DNA from 4 places in the Enterobacter sp. RIT637 genome. Region 2 is predicted to be linked to each of the others. Evidence: predicted binding sites of a transcription regulator. Region 2 holds the regulator's gene; each other region holds the start of a gene.

Region 1 (4,558 bases), on a different contig from region 2:
GGCAGCGGCCTTCGCGTGGCGGTGCTGGAGCAAAAGCAGCCTCAGCCCGTTGCACCAGATGCCCCGCCGGAACTCCGCGTCTCGGCGATCAATGCCGCCAGCGAGAAATTGCTGACGCACCTTGGCGTCTGGGCAGATATTGTGGCGCAGCGCGCCAGTTGCTATCACGGTATGGAAGTGTGGGATAAAGACAGCTTTGGTCATATTGCTTTTGATGATGAAAGCATGGGCTATAGCCATCTGGGTCACATCATCGAAAACGCGGTGATCCACCACGCGCTGTGGCAGAAAGCGCAGCAGTGCAGTGACGTGACGCTGGTTGCACCCGCGCAGGTCCAGCAGGTGGCGTGGGGCGAAAATGAGGCGTTTCTCACCTTACAAAGCGGCGACATGCTCACCGCGCGTCTGGTGGTCGGTGCTGACGGCGCAAACTCCTGGCTGCGCAACAAAGCCGATATCCCGCTGACCTTCTGGGATTACCGCCATCATGCGATGGTGGCAACGATCCGTACCGAAGAGCCGCACGGCGGCGTGGCGCGGCAGATTTTCCACAACGACGGCATTCTGGCGTTCCTGCCGCTTGCCGATCCGCACCTGTGCTCGATTGTCTGGTCCCTGGTGCCGGAGAAAGCCCAGCTGATGCAAGAGGCGACGCCGGACGCCTTTAACCAGGCACTTTGCGTGGCGTTTGATAACCGCCTTGGCCTGTGCACGCTTGAAAGCGAGCGTCAGGTGTTTCCGTTAACCGGCCGCTACGCGCGTCAGTTTGCCGCGCACCGTCTGGCGCTGGTGGGGGATGCGGCGCATACCATCCATCCGCTGGCCGGGCAGGGCGTCAACCTTGGCTTTATGGACGCGGCGGAGCTGGTTGAGGAGCTGCGTCGCCTGCATCGAGAAGGCAAAGATATCGGTCAGCATCTCTATCTGCGCCGCTACGAGCGCAGCCGCAAGCACAGTGCGGCGATGATGCTGGCGGGCATGCAGGGCTTCCGCGAGCTGTTTGCCGGAGCCAATCCGGCGAAAAAACTGCTGCGCGATATTGGTCTTAAACTGGCCGATACGCTTCCTGGCGTCAAACCTCAACTTCTCCGTCAGGCGATGGGTCTTAACGACCTGCCGGACTGGCTACGTTAATTTAGACCCCCGTCACACTTTATTTTCCCGGCCTCTGCGCCGGGGAAATCCCCTCGTTTGAAATATTCTAATTTCACGTCATTTTTCGCATTAGAAAATCTAATCTGCGAGATTTTATGTTACGGAAATTCGGCCCGTTTTTCCGCACGAAATATCACCATGTGCTAAATCCTGTTAGATCATTGTTAATTTTGTGCGGGGTTAATCGCATTTTTCCAGTGAATAACTCTGTAGGCTTTTCAGCGTTTTTTGGTCATAAGCTAATGTGATGACCCGTTTTACCTTATGGTTAACCGCCGGTTTCGGTGGTAAGTTCAGGTAAAAGAGAACGTTTGCGTCGGCATTCGGGAACGAGGCCGATACCGGGTTTCACGGTGAATTTTTCAACGAGGACAAGATGGCTCAACAGACTCCTTTGTACGAACAACACGTGTTATGCGGCGCCCGCATGGTGGACTTCCACGGCTGGATGATGCCGCTGCACTACGGCTCGCAGATTGATGAGCACCACGCGGTGCGCACCGATGCCGGTATGTTCGACGTGTCCCACATGACGATTGTCGATCTGCGCGGTAGCCGCACCCGGGAGTTCTTGCGTTATCTGCTGGCAAACGACGTCGCCAAACTGAAGACGCCGGGTAAAGCGCTCTATACCGGCATGCTGAATGCCTCGGGCGGCGTGATTGATGACCTTATCGTCTATTACTTCACTGAAGATTTCTTCCGCCTCGTTGTAAACTCCGCCACCCGCGAAAAAGACCTCTCCTGGATCACCCAACACGCCGAACCTTATGCCATCGACATCACCGTTCGTGACGATCTGTCGCTGATCGCCGTGCAGGGGCCGAACGCGCAGGCGAAAGCCGCGTCTCTGTTTACCGACGAGCAGCGCAAAGCAACCGAAGGTATGAAGCCGTTCTTCGGCGTGCAGGCGGGCGATCTGTTTATCGCGACCACCGGCTACACCGGTGAAGCGGGCTACGAAATTGCCATGCCAAACGAGAAGGCCGCTGATTTCTGGCGCGCGCTGGTGGAAGCGGGCGTGAAGCCTGCGGGTCTGGGCGCGCGCGATACGCTGCGTCTGGAAGCGGGGATGAACCTCTACGGTCAGGAGATGGACGAAGGCGTCTCTCCGCTGGCCGCCAACATGGGCTGGACCATCGCATGGGAACCGGCTGACCGTGATTTTATCGGCCGTGAAGCGCTGGAGATGCAGCGCGAGAAGGGCACTGAACAGCTGGTTGGTCTGGTGATGACGGAAAAAGGCGTGCTGCGCGGTGAACTGCCGGTGCGTTTTACCGATGCCGACGGCAATCATCGCGAAGGCGTGATCACCAGCGGTACCTTCTCCCCGACGCTGGGCTACAGTATTGCACTGGCACGCGTGCCGGCGGGCATTGGCGAAACGGCGGTAGTGCAAATCCGCAATCGCGAAATGCCGGTCAACGTGACCAAACCGATTTTTGTTCGCGCCGGTAAGCCGGTCGCCTAATCATTTTTATCAGGAGAACTTCAATGAGCAATGTGCCAGCAGAACTGAAATACAGCAAAGAACACGAGTGGCTGCGCAAAGAGGCGGACGGCACTTACACCGTAGGGATCACCGAGCACGCACAAGAGCTACTGGGCGACATGGTGTTTGTTGACCTGCCTGACGTGGGCACGACCGTTAGCGCGGGCGACGACTGCGCCGTAGCGGAGTCCGTAAAAGCGGCATCAGACATCTACGCTCCTGTGAGCGGCGAAATCGTTGCCGTCAACGACGCGCTGAGCGATTCGCCAGAGCTGGTGAACAGCGAGCCTTATGAAGGCGGCTGGATCTTCAAGATCAAAGCCAGCGACGAATCTCAGGTTGCCGCGCTGCTGGATGCGACCGCGTACGAAGCACTGTTAGAAGACGAGTAATTGTTTATCCCCCTCTCCCTCCGGGAGAGGGCAGGGGTGAGGGTGCCAGTCTTCCCCTCACCCTAACCCTCTCCCAGAGGGAGAGGGAACTTAAATTCACTGCACGTTTCAGGAACCATCGCTCATGACACAGACTTTAAGCCAGCTTGAAAACCGTGGCGCCTTCATTGAACGTCACATTGGGCCGGATGCTCAGCAACAGCAGGAGATGCTGAAGACAGTTGGCGCGGATTCATTAAACGCACTGATCGGCCAGATTGTGCCAAAAGACATCCAGCTTGCCACGCCGCCTCAGGTGGGGGAAGCCACTACGGAATTCGCCGCGCTGGCGGAGCTGAAGGCTATCGCAGGCCTGAACAAGCGCTATAAGTCTTACATTGGCATGGGCTACACCAACGTGCAGTTGCCGCCGGTTATCCTGCGCAACATGCTGGAAAACCCGGGCTGGTACACCGCTTACACCCCCTATCAGCCAGAAGTGTCTCAGGGCCGTCTGGAAGCGCTGCTGAACTTCCAGCAGGTGACGCTGGATCTGACCGGTATGGATATCGCCTCCGCTTCGCTGCTGGATGAAGCGACCGCTGCCGCCGAAGCAATGGCGATGGCCAAACGCGTGAGCAAGCTGAAAAATGCCAACCGCTTCTTCGTGGCGGCGGACGTGCATCCGCAGACGCTGGACGTGGTGCGTACCCGCGCAGAGACCTTCGGCTTTGACGTGATCGTCGACGACGCCGACAAAGTGCTTGATCACCAGGACGTTTTCGGCGTGCTGCTGCAGCAGGTAGGCACCACCGGTGAAGTTCACGACTACGGTACGCTGATTGCCGAGCTGAAATCCCGCAAAGTGGTTGTCAGCGTTGCCGCCGATTTTATGGCGCTGGTGCTGCTGACGGCGCCGGGCAAACAGGGCGCGGATATCGTATTCGGCTCGGCGCAACGCTTTGGCGTGCCGATGGGCTACGGCGGACCGCACGCGGCGTTCTTCGGCGCGAAAGATGAATTCAAACGCTCCATGCCTGGCCGCATTATCGGCGTCTCAAAAGATGCTGCCGGTAACACCGCGCTGCGCATGGCGATGCAGACCCGCGAGCAGCATATCCGCCGCGAGAAAGCGAACTCCAACATCTGTACCTCGCAGGTGCTGCTGGCAAACATCGCCAGCCTGTACGCCGTGTTCCACGGCCCGGCTGGCCTGAAGCGCATTGCCAGCCGCATTCACCGCCTGGCCGATATTCTGGCCTGCGGCCTGCAGCAGAAAGGCCTTAAGCTGCGCCACGCTCACTACTTCGACACCCTGTGTGTGGACGTGGCGGACAAAGCGGCGGTGCTGGCGCGCGCGAATGCGGCAGAGATCAACCTGCGCAGCGACATTCACAACGCCGTCGGCATTACGCTGGATGAAAGCACCACCCGCGACGATATCCTGAACCTGTTCAGCGTGTTGCTGGGCGACGCGCACGGTCTGGATATTGACGCGCTCGACAAAGAGGTCGCGCTCGACAGCCGCTCCATTCAGGAA
Region 2 (4,558 bases):
GCCGAAAAGCCTTCCATGGTAAAACGGGAGCACTCCGGCTCCCGTTAACACTTAATATTTATCGTATTTAATCGAACCAAATTGAGTATAGGCCTCAAAATTTGGTGATTCAATAGAAAATTCTTAGCAACCTAATCACTAAGTCTTAACATAATTACTGGCGCGATTATGCGTGCGACGTTTCCACCTGCTGACGCGCATTCTGCTCGCGCTGTGCGGAGGACTGCATACGGTAGCCCAGGGCAGCCAGCGCAACGGTCACCAGCATAACGCTGGTGGTAGTCAGGAGCGGCGTGACAATCAACGCAGAGACCACCAGGCTTGCCAGGAAGCACAGACCCAGCTGTAACGTATTCTGCAGAGCGGCGGCGCGTCCCGTCGCCTGCGGGAACGGACGTAACGCCTGCGCCACCACGATGGGGTAAATAGCACCGTTAGCGACGGCCATGACGCAGAACGGAATCAAAATTTCTGTCAGGCCCGTACCCGGAATAAACCCGACGGCCCATGTGCCGAAAACGCTTAACGCGAACAGCACCAGTAGCCAGGGCAGCATCTGCTGGCCTTCCCACTTCTGCAGCGCTGCGCGACAGCCGTAGCCGCCGACCAGGAAAGCGATGGTCTGCGGAACATAGCTCAGGCCGATTGCCGCCGGGCTGTATCCCATATCGTGCAGAATGAACGGTGAGCCAGTCAGCCACGCGAAGAAACTGGCGGAACAGGCTGCGTAAATCAGGACGTTGCCGCGATAGGCTTTTGACCGCAGCAGCGAGGCAAAGGTAATCGGCTTCGCGTCAGGATGCGTCTCTTTTTTATGCGCAGGCTTGAGGAAGAACGCGGGCAGCATCAGTACCAGGGTAATGGCAAAGAGCGTGGCGAAAATCGCCTGCCAGTCGAAATGGGCGAGGATCCAGCTTCCGAGCAACGGGGCAAGGGCAGGCGAGAGACCGACCAGCGGCATAATGGTGGCGAAAATTCGGTTAGTGCGGGATGCCGGATAATAATCGGTCACCAGCGCCTGCCAGGTCACCGCTGCAGCACAGACGCCAACGGCCTGAATGAAACGCAGTACCAGCAGCCAGGTGGCATCGCGTACCCACAGCATGCCGAGGCAACCCACGGCAAAAATAGCCAGACCCAGTAGCAGCACCGGTTTACGACCAAAGCGATCGGAGAGCGGCCCCCAGAGCAGCTGCGCGAAGGCAAAACCGGCGAGGAACAGGCTCAGGCTGGCGCTGATAGCGGCTGCGGGGGTTTGCAGATCTTCCTGCATCGCGGCAAACGCGGGCAGATACATGTCGGTCGCTAAAAAGCCCAGCACGCTTAAGCCGCCGAGCCAGACTAAAAATCCTTTCCTGGGTTGCATTCTTTTATTCTCCTGAGGAGGCAGGTGTACGTTGGCGCAGAGTGTAGGGAGTGCAAAGCGGCTTGTGAAACGCTAATATTTGTCGAGTGCATTCAAATTTTTTGCAGGCAGAACATGTGGTCAGATTATTCTCTTGAAGTTGTCGATGCTGTTGCCCGTAACGGCAGTTTCACCGGTGCCGCGCAGGAGTTACACCGCGTACCCTCGGCGATCAGCTACACCGTGCGTCAGCTGGAAGAGTGGCTGGCGGTTCCGCTGTTCGAGCGGCGTCATCGCGACGTGGAATTAACGCCCGCAGGCGCGTGGTTTTTGAAGGAAGGGCGTTCTGTTATCAAAAAAATGCAGATCACCCGCGAGCAGTGTCAGCAGATCGCGAACGGCTGGCGCGGCCATCTCTCCATCGCGGTGGATAATATCGTTAAGCCGGAACGGACCCGGCAGATGATCGTGGATTTCTATCGTCATTTTTCTGATGTCGAACTGCGGGTCTCCCAGGAGGTGTTCAACGGCGTCTGGGACGCGCTGGCGGATGGCAGGGTTGAGATGGCGATTGGGGCCACGCAGGCGATCCCCGTTGGGGGACGCTATGCGTTTCGCGATATGGGGATGCTGAGCTGGACCTGCGTTGTCGCCAGCGATCATCCGCTGGCGACAATGGAAGGCCCTCTCAGCGATGACACGCTGCGCAACTGGCCGTCGCTAGTGCTGGAAGATACCTCGCGCTCGCTGCCCAAGCGCATTACCTGGCTGCTGGACAACCAGCGTCGCGTGGTGGCCCCTGACTGGGAATCGTCGGCAACCTGTCTTTCTGCGGGGCTGTGCGTGGCGATGGTGCCCGTACACTTCGCGCGTCCGCGTATCGATACCGGCGAGTGGACAGCGCTAACGCTGGAAAATCCGTTCCCGGATGCGGCCTGCTGTCTGACCTGGCAGCAAAACGACGTATCGCCTGCGATGGCCTGGCTGCTGGATTATCTGGGAGACAGCGAAACGTTGAATCGGGAGTGGCTACGGGAGCCAGCATAACTGGCTCCGTAAGCGATTAACGGCGATAGTCGCGGAACGGACCGTCCGCCACGGAGCGGCGCTCAATGAGGCGCGGGTGAACTTCAATCGACTGGGATTCTTCACGCTTGTTGACGATCCTGTCCATCAGCATGTTGAAAGCCGTTTCGCCCAGTGAATCTTTTGGCTGGTGAATGGTGGTCAGCGCCGGGGTGAAGAAGCGCGCGTTACGCACGTTGTCATACCCGATCACGGAAATATCCTGCGGCACCCGCAGGCCCAGCTCGTCGGCGGCGCAGAGCGCGCCCATCGCCATAATATCGCCGCCACAGAAAACGGCCGTCGGGCGATGCGGTTGGGAGACAATCTGCTGCATTGCGCGGTAGCCGGATTCCGGCTCAAAGTCGCCCTGAACAATCCAGTTTTCCGGCACGGTGATGAGCGCCTCTTCCATTGCCTTCATAAACCCGGCCAGACGGCCCGCACCGGTGTTGCGTTCCAGCGGCCCCGGGATCACGCCAATCTCGCGGTGACCGCGTTCGATCAGATAACGACCGGCCATATAGCCGCCTTCAAAGGCATTATCGATAACGGAATCGGTGAAATCCGCGCGCGCTTCGCCCCAGTCCATCACCACCATCGGAATGTGGCGATACTCTTCCAGCATAGAAAGCACGGACTCTGGGTACTCAGAACACATCACCAGCAGGCCATCGACGCGCTTTTGCGCCATCATCGACAGGTAGGCGCGCTGCTTCTCGATGCTGTTCCACGCGTTGCCCAGAATCAGCGTATAGCCTTTCTGGAAGCAGTTTTTCTCAACGGCTTCGATGATTTCGGCAAAATAGGCCGCTTCGCTGCTGGTCGCCAGCAAGCCAATCGACTTGGTGTGATTCACCTTCAGGCTGCGCGCAACCGCACTTGGGGAGTAATGTAACTCCTTGATCGCCGCCCAGACGGCGTTGCGCGTCTCTTCCGCGACGAAGCGGGTTTTGTTAATTACATGTGATACGGTTGTAGTGGAAACGTTTGCGCGTTTTGCTACGTCTTTTATTGTTGCCATTCAATGTCACTCCAGACCATATCCTAAACTCCTGAAAAACTTGAAGGTAAACGTTTGCCTTCTCTCACCCTTATTACGCAATCTTGAGTTGCGACACGCCGGGAAAACGACACAGGACGTCAGGAGGGGGTCAATGGCCGGTACGCTAATAAATTTAGCGTGGAATTTTGTCCTATCTTGATGAAAAGGGGAAGAGCTAAAGTGGATATCAGTTTAAATCCAGGAAGATTTTTGACGTAAACTGTGTAAAAATGAGCAAGCTCACTTTTCGTGGGGTGATTAAAAGGAGAAAAATTGATGAGTTCCGATCTGAAGTTTTCGCTGGTGACCACCTTTATCGTGCTGGCATTGATTGTTGCCGGTGGTTTGACGGCTGCGCTGCATTGATTTACGCGGGGGGGAGAGTCCTCTCCCTCCTCATTTGCTTCCTATTGTTACCTCTCCGGCAAAAATCTTTTGCCAAAATGTTAACTTCTCAAATTTTGTGATTGATGTCATGCTTTTGACTTCTTTGTTCTGTGTCGCTTGATGACACGGCATCCGGAGTTGACTCATGAAAATCAATTTTCCTCTGCTGGCCCTGGCGATTGGCGCTTTTGGGATTGGCACCACTGAATTCTCCCCCATGGGGTTACTGCCTGTTATCGCACGCGGCGTGGACGTCTCTATTCCTGCTGCCGGGATGTTAATTAGCGCCTATGCCATCGGCGTGATGGTCGGGGCCCCGCTGATGACGCTGCTGCTGTCGCACCGCGCACGTCGCAATGCGCTGATATTTTTAATGGTGATCTTTACGCTGGGCAACGTGCTCTCCGCAATTGCGCCGGATTACACCACCCTGATGCTGTCGCGTATTCTGACCAGCCTGAACCATGGCGCATTTTTCGGTCTGGGCTCGGTTGTTGCGGCAAGCGTGGTTCCGAAGCACAAGCAGGCCAGCGCGGTGGCGACCATGTTTATGGGGCTGACTATCGCCAACATAGGCGGTGTGCCGGCGGCCACCTGGCTGGGTGAAGTGATTGGCTGGCGAATGTCTTTCCTGGCGACAGCCGGGCTGGGCGTGGTGGCGATGGTGGCGTTGTTCTTCTCCTTACCGAAAGGGAGCGCCGGTGAACGTCCTGACG
Region 3 (4,558 bases), on a different contig from region 2:
GCCATTACGCTGCTGGAGCACGGAGACAAGCAGGCGTTTATCGACAGCTTCCGCAAGGTCGAGCACTGGTTTGGCGATTACGCTACGCGCTTCCAGAGTGAAAGCCGGACGCTGTTGCGCCAGGCAAATGACAGTCGCCAGTAATGCGATGATGTATATACTGAAAGCCAGCATTGCTGGCTTTTTTCATTTTGGGGACTGTCATGGCTGAACCACAGTTGCTGTTGAATTACACCGGACATTTGCCAGAGTGTCCGACGTGGAGTGCGGAGGAGAATGCACTTTACTGGGCGGATATTCTGGAAGGGGAGATCCATCGTTATCATCTGCCCACGGCAGAACACACCGTTCTTTCATTCCACGAAGAGGTGGGCTGTTTCGCACTGCGCGAGCGTGATGGGTTTATTGTGGCGATGCGTACGGGGATCTGGCTGACCGATAAACATGGTCTGCTCCGGCGCAAGGTGTGCGATAACCCGTCCAACCCGCAGCTTGCTCGTTTTAACGATGGGGGCACCGATCATCTGGGACGGTTCTATGCAGGCACGTTTTGGGGGCCGGGAGATTATAACGGCGCCATGCTGATGCGTATCGATAACGACCTGACGCCGAAAGTGATCCAGTGCGATATTCACGGACATAACGGCTTAGCGTTTAGTCCGGATAAGCAGTGGATGTTTACCTCAGACACGCCAAACGGCGTGATCTACCGTACGCCGCTTGATGAGCAGGGCGAACCCGGCAGGCGTGAGGTGTTTCGTCAGTTTAAAGAGGGCGAAGGGATACCGGACGGCGCGGCCATGGATGTGGAAGGCTGCTACTGGAGCGCGCTGTTTGACGGCTGGCGTATTGCGCGTTTTTCTCCGCAAGGGGAGCAACTGGAAGAATACCGCATGCCGGTACGTTGCCCGACGATGGTCTGTTTTGGCGGCGATGACATGAAAACGCTGTTTATTACCACTACGCGGGAAAATATGGATGCGGAGGAGGTGGCGAAGTACCCGCTCTCCGGTGCCATTTTCACCCTGCCCGTCAACGTGGCAGGGATGAAGAAAAGCCGGTTTATCGAACGTTAAGCCGGGTCAACCGGGACCACGTTCTCGCTCGGGTAGCAGCCGAGCACTTTCATGGAGCGGGTGATTTCGCCGAGTTCGCGCAGGGCTTTCTGCATGGATGCAGATTCCAGGTTGGCCTGGATATCGAGGTAGAACATCTCTTCCCACGGATTGCCGTGGATTGGACGTGATTCCAGCTTCGTCATGATCAGGTTGTGATTACGCAGTACCAGCAGCGCTTCAACCAGTGCACCTGCCTGCTGGCCGGTGGCCATGAGCAGGGTCGTTTTTGCCGGAACCTGATCCGAGACATCAATAGCTTTACGCGCCAGCACCACGAAACGGGTGATGTTTTGCGTCTGGTTTGCAAGATTGCGTTCAAGCACCTGCAGGCCATACAGCGCACCACCCGCTTCGCTGCCGAGCGCGGCGACGGTTGGGGAGTTAGCCTGCGCCACTTTTTCCATCGCCGCCGAAGTGCTTTCGGTGTACTCAATTTTCCAGTTCGGATAGCGGTTCAGGAACTGGCTGCACTGCTGGAACGGTTGAGGATGGCTGTAAACCGTCTCAATTTTGCTTAAATCCGTTGAACCGGAGACCAGCACGCAGTGGTCAATTGGGATTGTCAGCTCGCCAACCAGCGACAGGCTGGTGTGCTGGAGCAGATCGTAGACATCATTAATGGCGCCGGAACTGGTGTTCTCAATAGGCACCACGGCGTAATCCGCCTGGCCGGTTTCTACCTGATTGAAAATATCAGCAAACTTCGCACAGCCGCTCTCAATGAACTCTTCGAAATGACGGGCTGCGTACTGGCGCGCAGCCAGGTGGGAGTAGGAGCCTTTTGGACCGAGGAACGCGACGCGTGCAGAGTGCGGGTTGGTTTTGTTCAGATGCTGCTGGAGTAACGCTTGCTGGGTGAGAACGGAGTCTTCGATGATGAGCTGGAACAGACGGGTGATGTAGTGGGCATCCAGATGATGCGCTTTGCCGAGCTGAATCAACCGTTCCAGTAAATCGCGCTCGCGGTCAATATCGCGCACGGGACGGTGAGAGTCCAGCTTGGCTTTACCAACTTCGACGGCGAGGGCGCGGCGTTCAGCCAACAGCGCCAGTAATTTCTCATCCAGGGCGCTGATTTTAACGCGCAGATCCAGTAACGGGTTTTCCGGTGTCATAGTGTTGTCTGTCTCGTTTTATCGTTATCAATAAAAAAGGCCTCCCGCTGTGGGAGGCCTTATTGTTCGTCTTCGCATTCTTTATCACACGACGAAACGCCTCCCAGTCAGGGGAAGGTAAAAAAGAATGCGAAGAAGAACGGCGTAAGTTTCATGAAGTCACCCTGTGATTGATACCGTTAAAGTACCCGTACTGTTTTCACCCTGTCAATAAAAAACAAAAAACGCGCCCGAAGGCGCGTTGGCGGTACACTCAATTTAAAGGATTACTCTTCTTCAACTTCTTCCGCGAAGCTGGCGTCTTTCACCGATGTTGTGGCGCGACGGGCTTCACCTTTGTGTTGCACTTTATTGAGCTGCCGTTCCAGCTTGTTGATCAAATCGTTAATGGCGGTGTACATATCTTCATGTTTTGCGCTGGCGACCAGATGGCCGTTTGGAGTATTGATAGTTGCGTCAGCGATGAAACCCTGTGGTTCCTTGGACAGAATGATATGTGGGTTAATCAAATGTGTTTGCCATTTATCCAGTTTGGCGAGACGGTCTGCGACGTGCTGGCGAATTGCCGGAGTAATTTCCATTTGTTTACTGGTAATGTTCATTGTCATAAATTTTACCTCTTGTCTTTCCGTCTTGGTGATTCCAGCATACCCGACCTAATGTCAAAATGTGTGATTTAGATCACGTTATTTTGTCGGTTTTTGTCAGGGAATCTTTTTTGTGAGGCAGGGCAGGAAGAGGTGAGATATACCTTGTCGAAGGCAAAAATTGGGGCCATAGTTGACTGGATGTGTTGAGGCTAACGCGCTTCAGCGACGCTCTAAAATGAATAAAAAAACGGCAGCCTTCGGGCTGCCGTTTTGCATTGACGTTTCTGTCAGGTGTTGCTGCTGTTCGCGGCGATGATTTTCGCCACTTTTTCAGCCTGCGACGTCATCTGCATTTGACGATACGCATTTTCCATCAGCTTCAGGCCATCGCGCGTTGCCTGAGTATCCGGGTAGTCACGCAGCATGCCTTCAACACGGTTAACCACGGCAACCCAAGCGCCACGGCGAGTGTAATATTCAGCCACGGAGTATTCGTATTTCGCCAGACGATCTTTCAGGAACACCAGACGCTTGGTGGCATCGGTAATGTACTGACTGTTCGGGTAGCCGCGCACCAGCTTGGAGAAATCATTGAAGGCATCACGCGCGTGCTGCGGGTCACGGTCAGAACGATCCACGCCGAAGAAGCCCTGCAGCGCACTGTCATCCAACGCCATGTTGGTCAGGCCGCGCATATACATGACATAATCGATGTTAGGATGAGTTGGGTTCAGACGCATGAAGCGATCGATGGTGGCCTGAGCCAGCGGAAGATCGGCATTTTTATAGTACGCGTAGATAAGATCTAACTGTACCTGCTGTGAATAGGGACCAAATGGATAGCGATTATCCAACGCTTCCAGTTGCGTTATCGCCTGTTTCCAGTTACCGTCCTGCAACTTTTGTTGTGCAGTCGCATAGATTTCATTCGGCGGATTGTCAGGGACCTGTTCATTTGAACCGGAGCAGCCCACCAAAGCCAGGCTCAACGTGGCCGCTGCCACCAGATATTTCATGCGCGTCATGACGTTTTGACTTTCCTCAAATGTTTGTCCGGGAGAAACTCTGTTCCTGCTCCCGATTAAGACCAGCTACAATAGCACACTATATTAAACGGCAAAGCCGTAAAACCCAACGTTAAACGAAGAAGCAGTTTATGGCACAACGAGTAGAACTCACCGCAACAGTCTCCGAAAATCAGCTCGGTCAACGCTTAGATCAGGCTTTGGCCGAATTGTTCCCTGATTATTCGCGTTCACGCATAAAAGAATGGATCCTTGACCAGCGCGTGATGGTAAACGGCAAGATCTGGGACAAACCAAAAGAGAAAGTGTTAGGTGGGGAAGCTGTCGCCATCAATGCTGAAATCGAAGAGGAAATCCGCTTCGAGCCGCAGGATATCCCACTGGACATCGTTTATGAAGATGATGACATTCTGGTGATCAACAAGCCGCGTGACCTGGTTGTTCATCCGGGCGCGGGTAACCCTGACGGCACGGTGCTGAACGCACTTCTCCATTATCATCCGCCAATCGTTGATGTACCGCGCGCCGGTATCGTGCACCGTCTGGATAAAGACACCACGGGTCTGATGGTAGTGGCAAAGACCGTTCCCGCTCAGACACGTCTGGTGGAATCTCTGCAGCTGCGCGAAATCACTCGTGAATATGAAGCGGTAGCCATTGGGCATATGACCTCTGGCGGCACGGTGGAAGAGCCTATCAGCCGCCACCCA
Region 4 (4,558 bases), 230 kb from region 2:
ATACGGTGGATATGTTGCGTGCGTTGCATGTAGCGGATCGCCACCGTTAACGCCTCAAACATCAGCCCCTGCCCCTGCCATTTCTGACCGATGGAGTAGCCGAGATAGCAGGCGTGGAACGATCCGCGGACCACGTTAGAAAAATTGGCGATGCCGATAATCTCTTTTTCTTCCGGATCCAGCAGCGCGAAATAAAACGCGCTGCCCTGTTTGTGAAATTCCGCGATCATGCTGAGACGCGCCTGCCAGCCGGAGGGGTAACAATGGCTCTCATCCCGAACGGGTTCCCAGGGCTTTAAAAACTGGCGATTCTCGGCGTAATAATCCGCCAGACGCCAGGCATCACGCTCATGCACCAGACGAACGACGAGCCTGTCCGTTGTCAGACGCACTTTTGGCACATTGCTGCGATAGCCAAACATCGATACCACTCCTTCCCGTCACTTCTGTTCTACCCATTAGCTTTACTATACCTGCGCCTGCGCCGTCTGTGAAAACAGTGACATACCATTTTGACCTCTTTTCACATTTTTCGATGAGAACTCTCTATCAAAGCACCCTTTTGATAAAAAAATATTGTCACGCCCGGGGGTGGGAAAAAACGCGGCGACACCGCAGAATGTTAGCGTGCTCACCTTCTTATTTTCCCTGGAGGGAAAATGTCCCGCGTATCACAGGCCAGGAGCCTGGGTAAATATTTCCTCTTAGTCGATAACATGCTGGTCGTGCTCGGCTTTTTTGTCGTGTTTCCGCTTATTTCGATCCGCTTTGTCGATCAGATGGGCTGGGCGGCATTAATGGTTGGCATTGCACTGGGGTTGCGCCAGTTTGTCCAGCAGGGGCTGGGCGTCTTTGGCGGGGCCATTGCTGACCGCTTCGGCGCTAAACCGATGATCGTGACCGGCATGCTGTTACGCGCGGCGGGCTTTGCCACCATGGCAATCGCCCACGAGCCCTGGCTGCTGTGGTTCTCCTGCTTCCTCTCCGGGATTGGCGGCACCCTGTTCGATCCGCCGCGTACCGCGCTGGTGGTGAAGCTTATCCGCCCGCAGCACCGTGGGCGCTTCTTCTCGATTCTGATGATGCAGGACAGCGCCGGCGCGGTGATTGGCGCGCTGCTGGGCAGCTGGCTCCTGCAGTATGATTTCCGTCTGGTCTGCGCGACCGGTGCAGTGCTGTTTATTCTCTGCGCCTTGTTCAACGGACTGTTCCTGCCCGCGTGGAAGCTGTCGACGGTGAAAGCACCGGTGCGAGAAGGTCTGGGTCGCGTGCTTCGCGACAAACGCTTTGTCACCTATGTGCTCACCCTGACGGGGTACTACATGCTGGCGGTGCAGGTTATGCTGATGCTGCCAATCATGGTTAACGACATTGCAGGCACTCCTGCCGCCGTGAAGTGGATGTATGCCATTGAGGCCTGCCTGTCACTGACGCTGCTCTACCCGATCGCCCGCTGGAGCGAACGCCGCTTTCGTCTGGAGCATCGCCTGATGACAGGGCTTCTGCTGATGACGCTGAGCATGATGCCCATCGGGCTCGTGAATTCGCTGCAGCAGCTGTTCATGCTGATTTGTACCTTCTACATCGGCTCGATTATTGCCGAACCCGCGCGTGAGACTTTGAGTGCCTCGCTGGCAGATGCGCGCGCGCGTGGCAGCTATATGGGGTTCAGTCGGCTTGGCCTCGCCCTTGGCGGCGCGTTGGGCTATGCCGGAGGCGGCTGGCTGCTCGACGCAGGTAAAGCGCTGAGCCAGCCGGAACTGCCGTGGATGATGCTCGGCGTGGTGGGCTTTATGACACTGCTGGCACTGTGGTGGCAATTCAGCCAGAAGCGCAGCGCGAGCGGGATGCTCGAACCTGGCGCCTAGTTCTTCTTTCTGGCGGGGGCTTTTCCCGCCTCAATTCTCAGTTTTTTCTGCTGGTTTCTACCGTTTCACACTGACATACTGGCGCATCAGGACAGATGCGCCGATTTTTCGTTGAGGAACACTATGAAGAAGATTGTCATTGCCGCTGCGTTAATTGTGAGTGGCCTGCTGGTAGGCTGCAACCAGCTTACGCAGTACACCGTCAGTGAGCAGGAAATTAATCAGGCGCTGGAAAAACACAATAACTTTGCCAAAGACATCGGCGTACCGGGCCTTGCCGATGCCCATATCGTCCTCAGCAACCTTGCCAGTCAGATTGGTCGCGAAGAGCCGAACAAAGTCACCCTTTCCGGTGATGCCACGCTGGATATGACCTCATTATTCGGCAACCAGAAAGCCGATATTAAGCTGAAGCTCAAGGCGCTGCCGGTCTTCAACAAAGAGAAAGGGGCCATTTTCCTGCAGGAAATGGAGATCGTCGATGCGGTCGTCACGCCGGACAAAATGAAGCCGGTACTGCAAACCCTGATGCCATATCTGAATCAGTCGCTGCGTAATTACTTCAACCAGCAGCCCGCCTATGTCTTAAGCGAAGACAAGAGCAAGGGTGAAGCGCTCGCGAAAAAATATGCAAAAGGGATAGAGGTGAAACCGGGAGAAATCATTATTCCTTTCACCGATTAACCTGAAGGGCGCTGAAGCGCCCTTTTTTTTCGCAGAAAAGTGTGCAAACGAAAACGTTTCCGCTTATGATTTGTGTCCGGCAAAAACAGCCATCCTTATGACTGATTCCTGACAAGCCGGAGCTTCCATGACTGCACAACCCCAGGTTCTTAAAATCCGCCGCCCTGACGACTGGCATATCCATCTGCGCGATGGCGATATGCTGAAAACCGTCGTGCCCTACACCAGCGAAATTTATGGCCGCGCGATTGTTATGCCTAACCTGGTTCCGCCAGTCACCACCGTCGATGCTGCAATGGCTTACCGCCAGCGTATTCTTGACGCCGTCCCGGCGGGGCATGATTTCACCCCGCTGATGACCTGTTACCTGACCGATTCACTCGACCCGAACGAAGTGGAACGTGGGTTTAACGAAGGCGTCTTCACCGCGGCGAAACTCTACCCGGCCAATGCCACCACCAACTCCAGCCACGGTGTGACCAGCATTGACGCCATCATGCCCGTTCTGGAACGGATGCAAAAACTGGGCATGCCGCTGCTGGTACACGGGGAAGTGACGCACGCCGAGATTGATATCTTCGACCGTGAAGCCCGGTTTATCGAAACGGTAATGGAACCGCTGCGCCAGCGTCTGCCTGCCCTTAAAGTGGTGTTTGAACACATCACCACCAAAGATGCCGCGGAATATGTTCGCGATGGCAACGATCTTATCGCCGCCACCATCACGCCTCAGCACCTGATGTTTAACCGTAACCACATGCTGGTGGGCGGCGTGCGTCCTCACCTCTACTGCCTGCCGATCCTCAAACGCAATATTCATCAGCAAGCCCTGCGCGAGCTGGTTGCGAGCGGCTTCTCCCGCGCGTTCCTGGGTACCGACTCCGCCCCGCACGCGCGTCATCGTAAAGAGGCCAGCTGCGGCTGTGCGGGCTGCTTCAACGCACCAACCGCGCTGGCGAGCTATGCCACCGTGTTTGAAGAGATGAATGCGCTGGAACATTTTGAAGCGTTCTGCTCCCTCAACGGTCCGCGCTTCTATGGTCTGCCGGTCAATGAGACCTTCATCGAGCTGGAGCGCAAAGCAAGCCAGGTGGACGACGCGATTCCGTTGACGGATGACACGCTGATCCCGTTCCTGGCCGGTGAAACCGTACACTGGACGGTAAAACGTTAAAAAATCAACGCCCCTTGTTGTCAAACCCATAATATACCTGTATATATAAACAGTATATTGCACAGGGGGCATTTATGCGTATTGAAGTCACCATTGCCAAAACAACCGTTCTGCCTGCTGGCGCACTTGATGCGCTGGCGGGCGAGTTATCCCGTCGTATTCACAGTACCTTTCCTGAAAATGATGGCGCCGTAACGGTACGTTACGCAGCTGCAAACAACCTCTCCGTCATCGGCGGCGCAAAAGAAGACAAAGATCGTATCAGAGATATCCTGCAGGAAACGTGGGAAAGCGCCGACGACTGGTTCATAACGGATTAACCTTGCTCCCTCATTGTTTTGTTTTGCCGGGTCGCCCCGGCTTTTTTTGTTTTTATCCTGGATAAGTTCAAATTATTTCAGCATCTTCTTAGAAAATCGTGAACAAGACGGTGTTTTATTGTTCGAAGAATCCTAAAACGCAGAAAAATGTGTTGCCAGCTGTTTATTTTTCTCTTCGGAACCCTTATTACTTGTATACTGAAGATGCTTTCAGAAAAACATGCATTGAACCTCAAAGCCGTTGTCTTCTAACACGCATTTAGGGGGTTATAATGGAAAAGAATAGTGAAGTCATCCAGACCCACCCGCTTGTCGGCTGGGATATCAGTACCGTAGATAGCTACGATGCGCTGATGCTGCGTTTGCACTACCAGACCCCAAATCAACTCAACCGTGACGAAGCGGAAGTTGGACAGACGCTGTGGCTTACAACAGACGTCGCCCGTCAGTTTATTTCTATTTTAGAAGCAGGTATCGCAAAAATAGAATCTGGCGACTATCAGGAAAATGAG

What was found. The regulator PurR, encoded in region 2, represses purine synthesis genes. The targets are predictions, from matches to a motif close to CANGCAAACGTTTGCNTG.
Region 1: the regulator PurR is predicted to act here: its motif matches at 1,456-1,473, upstream of gcvT (glycine cleavage system aminomethyltransferase GcvT).
Region 3: the regulator PurR is predicted to act here: its motif matches at 2,939-2,956, upstream of raiA (ribosome-associated translation inhibitor RaiA).
Region 4: the regulator PurR is predicted to act here: its motif matches at 2,599-2,616, upstream of pyrC (dihydroorotase).

What each region holds. Positions count from the first base shown of each region.
Region 1 covers NZ_JAIHAZ010000010.1:117,971-122,528, reverse strand. Annotated here, with positions in the region: gene ubiI (FAD-dependent 2-octaprenylphenol hydroxylase) at 1-1,134, shown strand, start outside; gene gcvT (glycine cleavage system aminomethyltransferase GcvT) at 1,532-2,626, shown strand; gene gcvH (glycine cleavage system protein GcvH) at 2,650-3,039, shown strand; gene gcvP (aminomethyl-transferring glycine dehydrogenase) at 3,164-4,558, shown strand, end outside.
Region 2 covers NZ_JAIHAZ010000001.1:460,496-465,053, forward strand. Annotated here, with positions in the region: gene punC (purine nucleoside transporter PunC) at 167-1,366, opposite strand; gene punR (DNA-binding transcriptional activator PunR) at 1,481-2,392, shown strand; gene purR (HTH-type transcriptional repressor PurR) at 2,409-3,434, opposite strand; gene K5E19_RS02255 (YnhF family membrane protein) at 3,732-3,821, shown strand; gene K5E19_RS02260 (MFS transporter) at 3,988-4,558, shown strand, end outside.
Region 3 covers NZ_JAIHAZ010000006.1:4,241-8,798, reverse strand. Annotated here, with positions in the region: gene tyrA (bifunctional chorismate mutase/prephenate dehydrogenase) at 1-144, shown strand, start outside; gene K5E19_RS11185 (SMP-30/gluconolactonase/LRE family protein) at 204-1,076, shown strand; gene pheA (bifunctional chorismate mutase/prephenate dehydratase) at 1,073-2,233, opposite strand; Phe leader region at 2,264-2,389, opposite strand; gene pheL (pheA operon leader peptide PheL) at 2,341-2,388, opposite strand; gene raiA (ribosome-associated translation inhibitor RaiA) at 2,500-2,841, opposite strand; gene bamD (outer membrane protein assembly factor BamD) at 3,111-3,848, opposite strand; gene rluD (23S rRNA pseudouridine(1911/1915/1917) synthase RluD) at 3,980-4,558, shown strand, end outside.
Region 4 covers NZ_JAIHAZ010000001.1:235,288-239,845, reverse strand. Annotated here, with positions in the region: gene rimJ (ribosomal protein S5-alanine N-acetyltransferase) at 1-422, opposite strand, end outside; gene mdtH (multidrug efflux MFS transporter MdtH) at 660-1,868, shown strand; gene K5E19_RS01095 (lipoprotein) at 1,992-2,552, shown strand; gene pyrC (dihydroorotase) at 2,680-3,726, shown strand; gene dinI (DNA damage-inducible protein I) at 3,801-4,046, shown strand; gene bssS (biofilm formation regulator BssS) at 4,319-4,558, shown strand, end outside.